One region of the Rubrivivax sp. JA1026 genome, then DNA from elsewhere that is predicted to be linked to it. Evidence: predicted binding sites of a transcription regulator. Region 1 holds the regulator's gene; each other region holds the start of a gene.
What was found. The regulator sigma-54, encoded in region 1, starts transcription at its own class of promoters, with help from an activator protein. The targets are predictions, from matches to a motif close to TGGCANGNAANCTGCTTT.
Positions count from the first base shown of each region.

Region 2: a site for sigma-54 is predicted at 3,554-3,571, ahead of G5B56_RS05845 (PEP-CTERM sorting domain-containing protein). Genes of this name have one in related genera too.
Region 3: a site for sigma-54 is predicted at 2,433-2,450, ahead of nifB (nitrogenase cofactor biosynthesis protein NifB). Genes of this name have one in related genera too.

Region 1 covers NZ_JAALCQ010000007.1:192,665-197,637, forward strand. Annotated here, with positions in the region: gene lptA (lipopolysaccharide transport periplasmic protein LptA) at 1-210, shown strand, start outside; gene lptB (LPS export ABC transporter ATP-binding protein) at 210-968, shown strand; gene G5B56_RS13495 (RNA polymerase factor sigma-54) at 979-2,481, shown strand; gene G5B56_RS13500 (class I SAM-dependent RNA methyltransferase) at 2,689-3,924, shown strand; gene G5B56_RS13505 (DsbA family oxidoreductase) at 3,921-4,559, shown strand; gene G5B56_RS13510 (hypothetical protein) at 4,748-4,973, shown strand, end outside.
Region 2 covers NZ_JAALCQ010000002.1:474,169-479,141, reverse strand. Annotated here, with positions in the region: gene G5B56_RS05860 (hypothetical protein) at 1-567, shown strand, start outside; gene G5B56_RS05855 (glycosyltransferase) at 588-1,817, shown strand; gene G5B56_RS05850 (GMC oxidoreductase) at 1,814-3,436, shown strand; gene G5B56_RS05845 (PEP-CTERM sorting domain-containing protein) at 3,626-4,642, shown strand.
Region 3 covers NZ_JAALCQ010000010.1:125,887-130,859, forward strand. Annotated here, with positions in the region: gene G5B56_RS16640 (nitrogen fixation protein NifZ) at 1-198, opposite strand, end outside; gene G5B56_RS16645 (iron-sulfur cluster assembly accessory protein) at 209-595, opposite strand; gene G5B56_RS16650 (4Fe-4S binding protein) at 598-792, opposite strand; gene nifB (nitrogenase cofactor biosynthesis protein NifB) at 828-2,402, opposite strand; gene G5B56_RS16660 (DNA gyrase inhibitor YacG) at 2,543-2,743, opposite strand; gene zapD (cell division protein ZapD) at 2,766-3,521, opposite strand; gene coaE (dephospho-CoA kinase) at 3,546-4,172, opposite strand; gene G5B56_RS16675 (A24 family peptidase) at 4,154-4,973, opposite strand, start outside.

The DNA.
Region 1 (4,973 bases):
GTCGCCGACGAGATCACCGGCTCGCAGATCGTCTGGGACAACACCGCCGAGACCTTCAGCGTCGCCGGCGGCGAGACGACCCGTGCCAACCCGAGCGGTCGCGTGCGCGCGGTGCTGAGCCCGCGCAGCGACAAGGCGGCCACGCCGCCGGCCGCGCCGGCCTCGGCCGCGCCGCTGGCGCCGGCGCGCTCGCTCGGGGGCCAGCGCTGATGGAAACCGCCGTCGCGGGCAGCCGGCTCGAAGCCGAGAACCTGCAGAAGAGCTACGGCCAGCGGCGCGTCGTCAAGGACGTGCACCTGTCGGTGGCCGCCGGCGAGGTCGTCGGCCTGCTCGGCCCCAACGGCGCCGGCAAGACCACCACCTTCTACATGGTCGTCGGCCTGGTGCGTGCCGACGCCGGCCAGATCCGCATCGACGGCCGCCCGGTCGAGCGCCTGCCGATCCACCAGCGATCGCGCCTGGGGCTGTCGTACCTGCCGCAGGAAGCGTCGATCTTCCGCAAGCTGACCGTCGAGGAGAACATCCGCGCCGTGCTCGAGCTGCAGCAGGGCCCGGACGGCCGGCCGCTGAAGCCGGCGCAGATCCAGGAGCTGCTGGACAAGCTGCTGCACGACCTGTCGATCGAGAAGCTGCGCGACTCGCCGGCGCCGGCGCTGTCCGGCGGCGAGCGCCGCCGCGTCGAGATCGCCCGGTCGCTGGCCACGCAGCCGCGTTTCATCCTGCTCGACGAGCCCTTTGCCGGCGTCGACCCGATCGCCGTCATCGAGATCCAGCGCATCATCGCCTTCCTCAAGTCGCGCGGCATCGGGGTGCTGATCACCGACCACAACGTGCGCGAGACGCTGGGCATCTGCGACCGCGCCTACATCATCAGCGAAGGCAGCGTGCTCACCGAAGGCACGCCGCAGGCGATCGTCGAGAACGCCGAGGTGCGCAAGGTCTACCTCGGCGAGCATTTCAAGATGTGACGCGCGGCCGATGAAGCCCTCCCTCCAAGTCCGCCTGTCGCAGCATCTGGCGCTGACGCCGCAGCTGCAGCAGTCGATCCGGCTGCTGCAGCTGTCGACGCTGGAGCTGCACCAGGAAGTCGAGCAGATGCTCGAGCAGAACCCGTTCCTGGAGATGGACGAGGACGCGGCGACACCGTTCGACCCGCCGGCCGAACGTGCCACCGTCGACCGCGTCGCCGAGCGTGACGACGGCGACGGTGCCGCCGAGCCGGCACCGGCCGAGGTCGACGCCGCCGAGTTCGGCACCACCGAACGCGAGGACTGGGAGAACGGCACCGAGCGCGACGACTTCGACGGCATCCGCGAGACCCCGGCCGCGGCCGCGCCCGAAAGCGACGACGACCTCGACCCGCAGGAGCGCCGCGCCGGCGCCGGCACGCTGCAGGACCACCTGCGGCGCCAGATCGCCGGCATGCGGCTGTCGGCCGAGGACGCTGCGGCACTGCACGTGCTGATCGAGTCGCTGGACGACGACGGCTACCTCGCCGACCCGCTGGAGGACATCGCCGCGCGCCTGGCCGACATGCTGGACCTGGACGACGAGGAGCAGCGCGAGGCCCTGGCCGACCGCCTGCAGTGCGCGCTGCGCTGGCTGCAGAGCCTGGAGCCGACCGGCGTCGGCGCACGTTCGCTGTCCGAGTGCCTGGTGCTGCAACTGCGCACGACGCCGCGCTGCGAGGCGCGCGAGGTCGCGATCCGCATCTGCGAGCACTCGCTGGAGCTGCTGGCCCGGCGCGACGTGAAGAAGCTGACCGCCGCCACCGGCGCCGGCGAGGACCTGCTGCGCCAAGCGCAGGCACTGATCGTCGCCTGCGAGCCCAAGCCGGGGCGGCCGTTCGCGCCGGCCGAGTCGAACATCATCGTGCCCGACGTCATCGTCCAGAAGTCGGGGCGCGGCTTCAAGGTGCTGCTGAACCCGGACGTGATGCCCAAGCTGCGCATCAACGACCTCTACGCCCAGGCGATCCGCGGCCAGCGCAACGGCGCCGGCGGGCTGTCGTCGCGGCTGCAGGAGGCGCGCTGGTTCATGAAGAACATCCAGCAGCGTTTCGACACCATCCTGCGTGTGTCCAAGGCCATCGTCGAGCGCCAGAAGGGTTTCTTCACGCACGGCGCGATCGCGATGAAGCCGCTGGTGCTGCGCGAGATCGCCGACGAGCTGGGCCTGCACGAGAGCACGATCTCGCGCGTGACGACGGCCAAGTACATGGCCACGCCGCAGGGCACCTTCGAGCTGAAGTACTTCTTCGGCAGCTCGCTGAACACCGAGGCCGGCGGCAACGCGTCGAGCACCGCGGTGAGGGCGCTGATCCAGCAGCTCGTCTCGGCCGAGGACGCCAGCAAGCCGCTGTCGGACAGCCAGCTGTCGCAGATGCTCGAGGAGCAGGGCATCCAGGTCGCGCGCCGCACCGTCGCCAAGTACCGCGAGGCGCTGAAGATCGCGCCGGCCTCGCTGCGCCGGGCGATCTGACGCGACCACAGCCCGGGGTCAGGTCCCGCAGGACCTGACCCCGTCCTCCGCCGCGACGCGCCGCCGCCGCAGCTGAGGCAGCCCGGGCAGCCCGGGGTCAGGTCTCGCGAGACCTGACCCCGTCCTCCGCGTCCTCCGCCACAACGCGCCGCCGCCGCCGCCGCAGCTGGACTACAGTCCAGCGCTTTCGTCCGTCGCGCCGCCGTCATGACCGTCTCCCTGTTCCTTCCCTGCGCCGGTGGCGTCGAGCCGCTGCTGGCCGACGAGGCCGCCCGCATCACCGGCTGCCGCACCGAGGCCGTGCGCGGCGGCGTCTTCGTCGACGGCGACGCCCGCGCCGCGATGGCGCTGAACCTGGAGAGCCGGCTCGCCCAGCGTGTGCTGTGGCCGCTGATCGACGGCCCCTACCGCGACGAGCACGAGCTCTACGAACTCGCGCGCCGCGTGCGCTGGGACGACTGGATCACGCCGCGCCAGACGCTGCGTGTCGACGTCGCGGCGCAGCGTTCGCCGCTGAAGAGCCTGAACTTCGCGACGCTGCGCGTGAAGGACGCCGTCTGCGACCAGCTGCGCGAAACGAGCGGCGAACGCCCCAGCGTCGACACCCGCCACCCCGACCTGTCGCTGCAGCTGTACGTCGGCCCCGAGCACGCGACGCTGTACGCCGACACCTCGGGCGAGGCGCTGTTCAAGCGCGGCTGGCGCGACGAACGCGCCGGTGGCGTCAAGGGCGAGGCGCCGCTGAAGGAGACGCTGGCCGCGGCGATGCTGGCCGCCGCCGGCTGGCAGGGCCGCGAGGAGGACGGCGCGCTGCTCGACCCCTGCTGCGGCGCCGGCACGATCGCCATCGAGGCCGCGCAGATCGCCTGCGGCATCGCCCCGGGCATCAAGCGCCGTTTCGCCTTCGAGCGCCTGCTGCCCTTCCGCGACCAGCTCGGTGCCTGGCGCGAGCTGCAGCAGGCCGCGCGCGAACGTGTGCACGCGCCTGCGGTCGAGGTCTTCGCCGGCGACGTGAGCTTTCGCATGACCGACTTCGCGGCGCGCAATGCCGCCAACGCCGGCGTCGGCCAGGCCATCGCCTTCAAGACTGCCGACGCGCTGCAGCGCCCGGCGCCGGCCGAACGCGGCACGCTGATGCTCAACCCGCCGTACGGCGAGCGCATCGCGCCCAAGGGCAGCGGCAGCGCCCGCGGCGACGCGCCCGGCGGCGCGCGTGAAGGCTTCGACGGCGGCGGCTCGTCGGCCGAGTTCTTCGGCGCGCTGGCCGCGCACTGGAAACGCCGCTACGCCGGCTGGACGGCCTGGGTGCTGAGCCCGGAGATGAAGCTGCCGTCGCTGATGCGGCTGAAGGAGAGCCGGCGCGTGCCGATGTGGAACGGGCCCATCGAATGCCGGCTGTTCCGCTTCGACATGGTTGCCGGGTCCAACAAGGAGGCCGCATGAAGCGTCTGCACATCGACTTCGTCAGCGACGTCGTCTGCCCCTGGTGCGCCGTCGGCCTGGCGTCGCTGGAGCGGGCGCTCGAGAACCTGGCCGGCGAGATCGAGGCCGAGATCGAGGTTCGCCCGTTCGAGCTGAACCCCGACATGGCGCCCGAAGGCGAGGCCATCGACGAACATCTTCAGCGCAAGTACGGCGGCGCGCCCGAGCAGTTCGCCGCCGTGCGGCGCACGCTGGCCGAACGCGGCGCGGCGGTCGGCTTCGCCTTCGGCGAGCGCACGCGCATCTGGAACACCTTCGACGCCCACCGGCTGCTGCACTGGGCCGGTCTCGAAGGCCGGGCGCTGGACCTCAAGCGGGCGCTGCTCGCCGCCTACCACGGCGAAGGCCGCAACCCGAGCGACCCCGAGGTGCTGGCCCAGGTCGCGGCCGGCGTCGGGCTGAACGAGGCCCGCGCCCGCGAGGTGCTCGAACGCGGCGAGTTCGCCGACGCCGTGCGCGCCGAGGAGCAGCGCTGGCTGGCGCTGGGCATCCGCTCGGTGCCCGGCGTCGTCGTCGACGAACGCCACCTGATCTCCGGCGGCCAGCCGCCCGAGGTCTTCGAGCAGGCGCTGCGCGAGATCGCCGCCGGCCGCTGAACGGCCGGCCCGGCCGCGGCGACACCTCGCCGCGCGCCGGCGCACCGACTGCGGGCTGGGGGGTGCCCCGGGCTTCGCTGACACAGCGCAAGCGGCGGGCCGCGGTGCGGCCGAGCATGGCCTCGACGGGCCCCGCGGCGCAGTCGTCCGGCCGCCGGGCGACCGTTGTCCGCACCAGGAGATCGATCATGGCCACCCGTTTGGACCTGCTGGGCTCCGTGCCCGCACCCAACCGCACCGACCTGTTCCGGCCGCGCCCGCCGCTGCCGTTCGCCCGCCCGACGATCATCACCTTCGACGACGTGCCCGACGGCACCGTCATCGACGAGCAGTACGCCGCCAAGGGCGTGCACTTCGCGTCGATCAGCACCAGCCCGCCGCGGCGCTGGAGCAGCTACGCACGCTCGGCCTGGG
Region 2 (4,973 bases), on a different contig from region 1:
CACCGCGCCGACGGCGAGTCGACGCGGCTGGGCGCGAGCACCACCGCGCTGCTGTCGCAGGCCCTCGTCGGCCATGCCGAGTGGTCGTGGAGCCGCGACCGCGAGCTGCTCGACCAGGCGCTGGGGCTGGACGGCGGGCGGCGCAGCCACCACCGCGCCGCGCTCGGCCTGACCTACACCACCGCCGGCAAGCTCTCGCTGACCGGCGAGTTCCAGTACAACGGCGCCGCGCTCGACCGCGACGGTTGGAAGGCGCTGGCCGCCAGCCCGGCCGCGGCCGCCGCCTACTACGGCGCGGCCACCGCGCTGCAGGACAACGCCGCGCGCCAGGCCTGGCTGGTCTACGCCGTGCAGCGCGACCTGTTCATCAAGAACCTCGAGCTGACCGGGCTGCTCAAGCTCAACCGCAGCGACCGCAGCCGCATGGCCTGGGCCGAGCTGCGCTACCGCATGCCGCGCTGGGATCTGGCGCTGCAGCTGCAGGACAACCACGGCGACGACTGGACCGAGTTCGGCATCACGACCGTCAAGCGCTCGGCGTCGCTGATCGGCACCGTCTACTTCTGAGCCCGCCACCGGGCCACGACGTGAGCACGCCCGCCCCGGCCCCTCGCCCGCGCGTGCTCTTCGTCGGCGAGGCGGCGACGCTGGCCCACCTGGCGCGGCCGGCGGCGCTGATGGCGGCGCTGGACCCGCAGCGCGTGGACGGCCGCCTCGCCTGCCCCGAACACGCCCGGCGCTTCCTGGGCGCCGACGCCGGGCGCTGGGAGCCGCTGGCGGGCATCGACCCAGCGCTGTTCGCCGCCCGGCTGCGGCGCGGCGAGCCGCTGATGCGCCAGGCCGAGCTCGAGGCCGCCGTCGACGCCGACCTGGCGCTGTTCGAGCGCCGCCGTCCCGACCTCGTCGTCGGCGACTTCCGGCTGTCGCTGTCGGTCAGCGCCCGGCTGGCGGGCGTGCGCTACGCCGCGATCTGCAACGCCTACTGGAGCCCGTACGCGGCCGACCGCCGGCTGCCGCTGCCGGTGCTGGGCTGGACACGCCGGGCGCCGCTGGCGCTGGCCCAGGCGGGCTTCGACCTGCTGCAGGGCCCGCTGCTGGCGCCGCATTGCCGGCCGCTGAACGCGGTGCGCGCCGCGCGCGGCCTGGCGCCGCTGCCGGCGGACCTGCGCCGCGTCTACACCGACGCCGACGACACGCTCTACGCCGACTCGCCGGCACTGTTCCCGCTGCACGGCGCGCCGGCGAACCACCGCCACCTCGGGCCGGTCCTGTGGTCGCCGCCGGTGCCGCCGCCGCCGTGGTGGGACGAGCCCGTTGGCGACGGCCCGCCGGTCTACGTCACGATGGGCAGCTCGGGCGACGCCGCGGCGATCGAGACCGTGCTCGACGCGCTCGACGCACTCGGCGCGCGCACGATGCTGGCGACCGCCGGCGCACCGGCGCCGCGGCCGCGCGCCGGCCTGCGCGTCGCCGACTACCTGCCGGGCGAGGCCGCCGCGGCACGCGCCGCGCTCGTGGTCTGCAACGGCGGCAGCCCGACCTCGCAGCAGGCGCTGGCCGCCGGCACGCCGGTGCTCGGGATCTGCAGCAACATGGACCAGATGCTCAACATGCGCGGCCTGGAGGCCGCCGGCGCCGGCATCGCGCTGCGCGCCGACCGGCTGTCGGCCGCCGCGGTGCGGCGCGCCGCGGCCGCGCTGCTGTCCGGCGGCCCGGGCCGCGAGACGCTGGCGCGCCTGGGCGCCGGCGAGGCACGCGAGCGCTTCGTGCGTTATGTCGACGAGGTGACGGGCGCAGCCCGCGAGGACCGGCCATGACGACCGACACCGCGCCCGAGGGGCTGGACCGGCTGTGGGACACGATCGTCGTCGGCACCGGCATCGGCGGCGCGACGATCGGCCACGCGCTGGCCCGCGCCGGCCAGCAGGTGCTGTTCTGCGAGCTCGGCGACCGCGGCGACGACGCGCTGCTGGGCGAGTACCCGGAGCTCGCCGCCGGCCGCGACGGCCGCGCGCTCGGGCCGGGCGACGCCGCGCTGGCGGCGCGCGGCGGGCGCTGCGCCGACCGCATCGTCGACCGCAGCGCCCGCCGCGAGCGCGAGTTCACGCCGTTCATCGGCCACGGGCCGGGCGGCTCGAGCGCGCTGTACGGCATGGCGATGGAGCGCTTCACGCCGGAGGACTTCGAGCCCGGCCGCTTCGCCGCCGGTGCCGTCGACGCCGCGGTCGTCGAACGCTGGCCGGTGTCGCACGCCGAGCTGCTGCCGTTCTACGAGCAGGCCGAGACGCTGTACGGGGTGCGCGGCGACGCCGACCCGCTGGCCGCGCACGCGCCGCGGCTGCCGGCGCCGGCGCCGCTGTCGGCGGCCGGCAGCGAGTTCGCCGACTTCCTGCGCGCGCGCGGCCTGCATCCGTACCGCCTGCCCAGCGCCTGCGAGTACCGGCCGGGCTGCGGGTCCTGCCAGAGCTTTCTCTGCCGCCACGGCTGCAAGCGTGACGCCGAGAGCGCCTGCCTCGTGCCGGCCGTGCGCGATCACGGCGCGACGCTGCTCGCCGGCTGCCGGGTGCTGGAGCTGCTGGCCGACGGGCGCCGCGCCGGCGGCCTGCGCTGCACCTGGCGCGGCCGCCCGCTGACGCTGCGCGGCCGGCGCGTGATCCTGGCCGCCGGGGCGCTGCAGTCGCCGCTGATCCTGCTGCGCTCGGCCGGCGGCGCCGGGCTGGGCAACGGGTCGGGGCTGCTCGGGCGCTGCCTGATGCGCCACCTGATCGACGTCTACCTGGTGCGCCCGCGGGCGGCGGACGAGCCCTTCGACAACCGGCGCAAGGAACTGGCCTGCAACGACTTCTACGTCGACGGCGGCGCCAAGCTCGGCACGCTGCAGTCCTTCGGCCGCCTGCCCCCGGCGCCGATGCTGCTGGGCTCGCTGGCCTCGGACCTGCGCGCCACGCCCTGGGCCGCCGCCGCCGGGCTGCTGGAACTGGCGCGGCCGCTGATGCTGCCGCTGCTGCGCGACCTCAGCGAAGGCTGGATGACGCTGGCGACGATCGCCGAGGATCTGCCGTACGCCGACAACCGCGTCGCCTGCCACCCGGACGGGCCGCAGCGCGTGCTGCTGGAGTACCGGCTGCGCCCCGAGGCCCACGAGCGCATGAGAACGCTGCGCGCGCACCTGCGGCGCACGCTGCAGGGCCGGCGCTGGCGCCGCCTGGACCAGGTGGCGAACAACCAGCGCATCGCCCACGTCTGCGGCACCTGCCGCTTCGGCGACGACCCGCGGCACAGCGTGCTCGACCGCGACAACCGGGTCCACGAGCTCGACAACGTCTACGTCGTCGACAGCTCCTTCTTCCCGTCCAGCGGCGGCACCAACCCGAGCCTGACGATCGCGGCCAACGCGCTGCGGGTGGCCGGGCGGCTGCTGGCGACGGGCGGCTGAGCCCGGCCTCCGGCCCCGGCAGGCCGTCTCCAGCCCTGTCGGAAAGCCTTACACAGGTCACCGGACAGAGGCCATGAAAAGCCACTTTTCCCTTTCATGACAGCCACTTGGCGAAAGTGGCACAGCCGTTGCTTTGTTGGCTCAGCGGGCACGTGCCCAGTACTGCAACGAATCCTGAGAGGAGTCCGAATGCGCAAGAGCATCCTGGGTGCACTGATCGGTAGTGCCTTCGCCCTCGCCGGCCCCGCCCACGCCGGCCTTGTTCTCGACCTGGACGGCGCCGGTGGCCTGGCCCCGGTCGAAGTCACGGCGCTGGACTGGTCGCAGACCAGCTTCCTGGCCCAGGGCGCGAACAACGCCATCGTCAACTTCGCCACCCAGAACGGCGGGTCGACGGAGTTCCAGGTCTACACGCACGCCAAGCTGACCGGCTACACGCTGGCCAACGGCGGCAGCTCGGGCACGCTGCCCCCGAACTTCGGCGAGATCACGCTGGTCGCCGGGTACACCGAGCGGGTCGTCGGCGTCGGCCCCGGCCTGACTTCCGCCACGTTTGCCACGACCGGCGCCGGCTGGCTGGAGATCTACTACAGCGCGCCGAGCGGCACCAACGCCACCGACCTGACCGGCAACGGCTTCAACGACGGCCGCCTGATCGGCAAGCTGTCGGGCATCACCGTCGACGCGTTCGGCAACTTCACGATCACCTCGGCGGCCGCCGTCCTGGACGGCTTCAACGGGAACGACTACACCGGCCAGCAGACCGTGAGGGGCTTCGGCTCGCAAGAGGCTATCACTGCGGGCACCGATAGCATCGCGCTCGACCCGACCTTCTTCCTGACGACGCTGACCGGGTTCACGATCAACTTCGCGAACATCTCGATCGGCCTGCCGTACACCTCGGTCAACCCGTCGGACTGCTTCAACACGACGCAGAACGGCGCGGCGGTCGGCAGCACCGGTCACGTGTCGACATGCGACAACGTGCACGTGGACGGCACCTACGCCGCCAACGGCGGCTCGGGCGGCTACACCCCGGTGGTGGGCAACATCAACGGTGGCACCCCGGGCGCCCCGGACTTCATCGCCCAGACCGACTTCAACTCGGCGGTCACCGGCGACGTTCCGGAACCGGGCACGCTGGCCCTGGTCGGCTTGGCTCTCGGCACCGCCGGCTTCGCGGCCTCGCGCCGTCGCCGCGGCTGAGACCTGCCGCCGGCACGCATCGGGGGGGCTTCGGCCCCCCGTTTCTTTTGGTGCGTCGCACCGACACGCCCGGATACACGAGGTGACGGCGACCACGATCGTGGGGGTGCCGTCGTCCCCGGACCCGCGGCCACGGGCCCGGGCCCGGCGAGCCAGACCGGACGCCTGCGCCGCGGCGCTGGGCGGCCCCAGCCACTGAAGCGGCAACTGGCGCCATGCCGAGGCGCCACAGCCTCGCGTTTTCATGACGCAAGTCGCATTCTTTGCGGCTTCAGCGCGCTAAGCGCCCCGATCCCGTGAGCCGGGGGTGCCGCTGCCCGGGGGCCTTCCC
Region 3 (4,973 bases), on a different contig from region 1:
GTAGTACTGCTGCAGGAAGCTGCCGACCGAGCGCACGTAGCCGACGTCGCCGCGTTCGACCAGCACGTCGCCGATGTCGCGGCCGCCGAAAGTGCCGTCGTTGCGCACCTTGATGCGGGCGGCGACGCGTTCGCCGATCTCGAAACGCGGCGGGCCCGCGAGTTCGACCTCGTCGTCGTCGCGCACGATGTCCGCCATGTCGGCCTCGCTAGGCGCGGCTGATGCGGCGCAGCGAGTCCAGCGACACGCTGGCCTGCGCCGGCGGCGCCGCACCGGCGCTGGAGCAGCCGCAGGCGGCCTGCCTCGGGTCGTGGAAACGCAGGCCGCTGGAGGTCGGCGTGTCGGCGAAGTCGACCGTCACGCCGTCCAGCAGCGCGGCGCTGGCCGCGGGCAGGAAGACACGCAGGCCGTTGACGTCGAGCACGGCGTCGCCATCCTGCGGCTCGGCGTCGAGGCTGAAACTGCTCGACAGCCCCGAGCAGCCGCCCGGCGTCACCGTCAGCCGGAACCCGCCGGCCGGGTGCTCCGACAAGCGCAGCAATCGCCGCATGAACTTCTCGGCGGCGGGGGTGACGACGACGTTCGCCGCGCCCATCGTCAGACCTTCTTGATGCAGTTGTCGACGGGGCAGACGGCGATGCACTGCGGGGCGTCGAAGTGGCCTTCGCACTCGGTGCACTTGGCCGGATCGATGATGAAGCTGCCGCCCTTTTCGCGGATGGCGTTGTTCGGGCATTCGGCTTCGCAGGCCGAGCAGCCGGAGCACATGGAGGCGATGATCTTCAGGGCCATGGGGTTCTCCTCGTGGGGCAGGGAAGGGGACGGGATCAGGCCGCCGCGGTGCCGGTGAAGGCCCCCAGGCGCAGGCGCGCGTCGCCGCGCGGCTGGTGGACGACGGCGCCGCTGGCGATGCGTTCGCGGTAGTCGGCGAACCAGGCCAGCGCGGCCTTCTCGATGAACTCGTGGGCGTAGCGGTCCACCGGCTCGATGCCGGCGCGTTGCAGCTCGTCGCGCGGGCAGGCGCCGATCTTGGCGACCAGCACCGCGTGGCAGTCGGCCAGCGCCTGGACGATGGACGGCAGCTGCTCGTCCTCGCCGTAGCCGCCCTGGCAGTACAGGTCGACGCGGCGGTGGCCGACGAAGCTCGCGGCGCCGGCGCCGACCTCGTAGATCTGGAACTCGGTGGCGTGGCCGAAGTGCTGGTTGACCCGGCCCTGGCTCTCGCTGGCCACGGCGACCAGCACCTTCAGCCCGTCGTCGGCGAGGCGCGTGTCGAAAGCCGCGGCCAGCGCGTCGACCTTGGCCTGGTGCTGGGCCTGGCGCTGCAGCTCGACCTGCTGCTGGTAGGCGCGGCGCTTGTCCAGGTCGTAGACGACGGCCAGGTCCTCGATCTTCTCGAGCGTGAACTCGTCGCTGCGGTCTTCGCCGAGCATGCCGACGGCGTCGGCGCGGCACTGGCGGCAGTGGCGCATCAGGTTGGCGCCGCCGGCGCAGGCGTCCTGCACGGCCTTCAGCTCCTGCGCCGTCGGGCCGCGCTGGCCGTTGAGGCCGTAGAAGGTGCCGTGCTCGGCCTCCGAGATCAGCGGCATGATGTTGTGCAGGAAGGCGCCGCGTGCCTTGACGGCCTTGTTCACCTCGATCAGGTGCTCGTCGTTGACGCCCGGGATCAGCACCGAGTTCACCTTCACCAGCACGCCGCGTGCGGTGAGCATCTCCAGGCCCAGCATCTGCCGCTCGTGCAGGATGCGCGCCGCTTCCAGGCCGGTGACGCGGCGGTGGTCATGGAAGATCCAGGGATAGATCTTCTCGCCCACGGCCGGGTCGACCATGTTGATCGTGATCGTGACGTGGTCGACGTTGTACTTGACGATCTCGTCGACCCAGTCGGGCAGCGCCAGGCCGTTGGTCGACAGGCAGAGCTTGATGTCCGGCGCGTGCTGCTGCAGCAGGCGCATGGTCTCGAAGGTCTTCTGCGGATTGGCCAGCGAGTCGCCGGGGCCGGCGATGCCCAGCACCGTCATCTGCGGGATCGCGCTGGCCACCGCCAGCACCTTCTTCACCGCCTGCTCGGGCGTCAGCTTCTGGCTGACGACGCCGGGGCGGCTCTCGTTGCTGCAGTCGTACTTGCGGTTGCAGTAGTGGCACTGGATGTTGCAGGCCGGGGCGACCGCGACGTGCATGCGCGCGAAGTGGTGGTGCGCTTCCTCGGAGTAGCAGGGATGGTTCTTGACCTTCTCCCAGATCTCCGCCGGCATGTCCTCGGGGCCGGCCGAGGAGCCGCAGCCGGACTTGCCGGCACCGCCGCTGCTGCTGCAGCCGCCAGCACTGGCGGGCGCGGCGTCGCCGAGGGCGGGCCGGCTGCGGCGCAGGTCACCGATCGAGATGAAGGCTGTGTGGCTCATGGCGGGCCCGTCGGTTGAGGACGAGCCCGCACTGCGAGAGCCGTGCCATGCCTCGATCCCTTATGGATCAAGGACTTGCGGAAGGTGTCGGGCGTCGGCCGGCTGTGCTCTTCGCGACAAAGCCGACAGCGGCCGGGGCGTTATTGGCGTGTCGGCGGGCTCGGCGTGTCGTCGCCGGCGTCGGGCGGCGCCTCGGCGGCGACGCGGTAGCTCTCGCTGGCCCAGGCGCCCAGGTCCAGGCTGCGGCAGCGTTCGCTGCAGAACGGGCGCCAGCGGTTCTGCGGCGAATACGGCGTCGGCGTCTTGCAGGCCGGGCAGGGGACGAGGCGGGCAGCGGTCACGGGGAAACGAAGGGGAGACAGGTCAGGCGCAGAGCGTCAGCTCGAAGTCGCGGTCTTCGGCGGCCAGGCGCAGCCGGCCGTCGGCGTCGGGGCGCATCAGGCGCACGCCGACCATCAGCCGGTGGCCGGTCATCTCGGGCACCAGGCCGTCGGCGGCGTCCAGGCGCACGCGCATCAGCTGGTAGGTGCGCCCGGCCGGCAGGCTCTGCTGGTACTGGCCGCCGGCGGCGACGACCCGCTGGGCCACGCCGCTGTCGCGCAGCAGGCCCAGCAGCACCTGCAGCGCCTCGGCCAGCGGCGACAGCGTCGCGATCCAGCCCATCAGGTCGGCGCGGCGCCTGGCCGGGTCGAGCTGCTGCCAGGCGTAGTACGAGGGCAGGTCGAACTCGCAGGTGCCGCCGGGGATGCCGATGCGGCTGCGGATGCCCATCAGCCAGTCGTTGCCCTGCAGCGCCTGGCCGGCCTTGCCCTGGAGCTGGTTGAGGCCGCTGAAGGCGGTGTCGATGCGGCCGACGATCTGGTCGAGCGCGGCCTCGGAGATGTGCGGGTTGCCGCGGTAGGACTGCAGCTGGGCGCGGTGGCGCTCCAGCTCCTTCAGCAGGTCGCTCTTCAGATCGGCGCGCGAGGCGACGTCCATGATCTCGAAGATCGTCGCCAGCGCGAAGTGGTGGTCCACCGGCGCGTCGCGTGCGACGAGCTGCCCGAGCCGGTCGAACAGGTGCTCGAGCCGCAGCATCGTGCGGATGCCCTCGTTGAACGGGTACTCGTACAGGACCAAAGTCGGCGCTCTTCGGGGGAATGCTCAGTGAGGACCATTGTTCCACAGCGCCCACAGCGCCCGGACCTCGGCGGCCAGTTCCCCGGGGGTGATCCCGTCATTGAAGATCACCGCGTCGGCGATGCGCCGGCGCGTGGCGCGGCTCGCCTGCTGGGCGATGACGCGGCGCACGGCGTCATCGCTCCAGCCCGAGCGCCGTGTCACGCGCTCGACCTGGGTGGCTTCGCGGCAGTCGACGACGAGGATGCGCTGGCAGCGTGCGCGCCAGTGCGCCGACTCGGCGAGCAGCGGCACGTCGAACACCACCGGCGCGTCGCCGGCCGCGGCGGCGCGCGCCAGCGCCTCGGCGCCGATCATCGGGTGCAGCACGGCTTCGAGCCGGCGTTTCGCGCCGGGGTCGGCGAAGGCCAGCGCGCGCATGCGCTCGCGGTCCATCGCGCCGTCGGCGCCGACGATCTCCGGCCCGAAGGCCGCGGCCAGCGCCGGCAGCGCGGCGCCGCCGGGCGCGGTGAGTTCACGCGCGATCGCGTCGGTGTCGACGACGACGGCGCCGAGTTCGGCCAGCAGCGCGGCGACGGTGCTCTTGCCGCTGCCGATGCCGCCGGTCAGGCCGAAGCGGCGCGGCCGGGGCGTCAGGCCCAGCCGATCCACGAGAGCACGGTCTCGCGGCCGGCCAGCAGCACGACGAGGCCGCCGCCGGCCAGGAAGGGCCCGAAGGGCACGAAGCGGCCTTCGCGCAGCGAACCGGTGGCCTTCATGCCGAGGCCGACGACGGCGCCGATGACCGAGGCCATCAGCACGATCGGCACGATGGCCTGCCAGCCCAGCCAGGCGCCGAGCGCAGCGAGCAGCTTGAAGTCGCCGTAGCCCATGCCTTCCTTGCCGGTGGCGAGCTTGAACAGCCAGTAGACCGACCACAGCGACAGGTAGCCGACCGCCGCGCCGGCGATCGCGTCGGCCAGCGTCTGCCCCGGCAGCCAGCCCAGCGCGGCGGCGACGAGGCCGGCCCACAGCAGCGGCAGCGTCATCCCGTCGGGCAGCACCGTCGTGTCCCAGTCGATCAGCGCCAGCGCCAGCAGCACGGCGACGGCGCCGCACCACAGCAGCACCGCCGGCTGCGCGCCCAGGCGCCAGGCGACGAGGCCGAACAGCGCCGCGGTCGCCAGCTCGACCAGCGGGTAACGCACCGGGATGCGCGTCTTGCAGGCCGAGCAGCGGCCGCGCAAGGCCAGCCAGCTCACGAGCGGCACGTTCTCGTACCAGCGGATCGCATGGCCGCAGGACGGGCAGCGCGAGCGGGGCCGGACGATGCCCAGCGGCGCCAGTGCCTCCAGTTTCTTGTCCAGCCCCAGCCCGGCCTGCGCCAGCCCGGCCGGCGCGTCGGCGCCGAAGACGCGGCGGAACGAGTCGCGGTCGGTCAGCTGGCCGGCGACGTCGGCCCACCACTGGCGC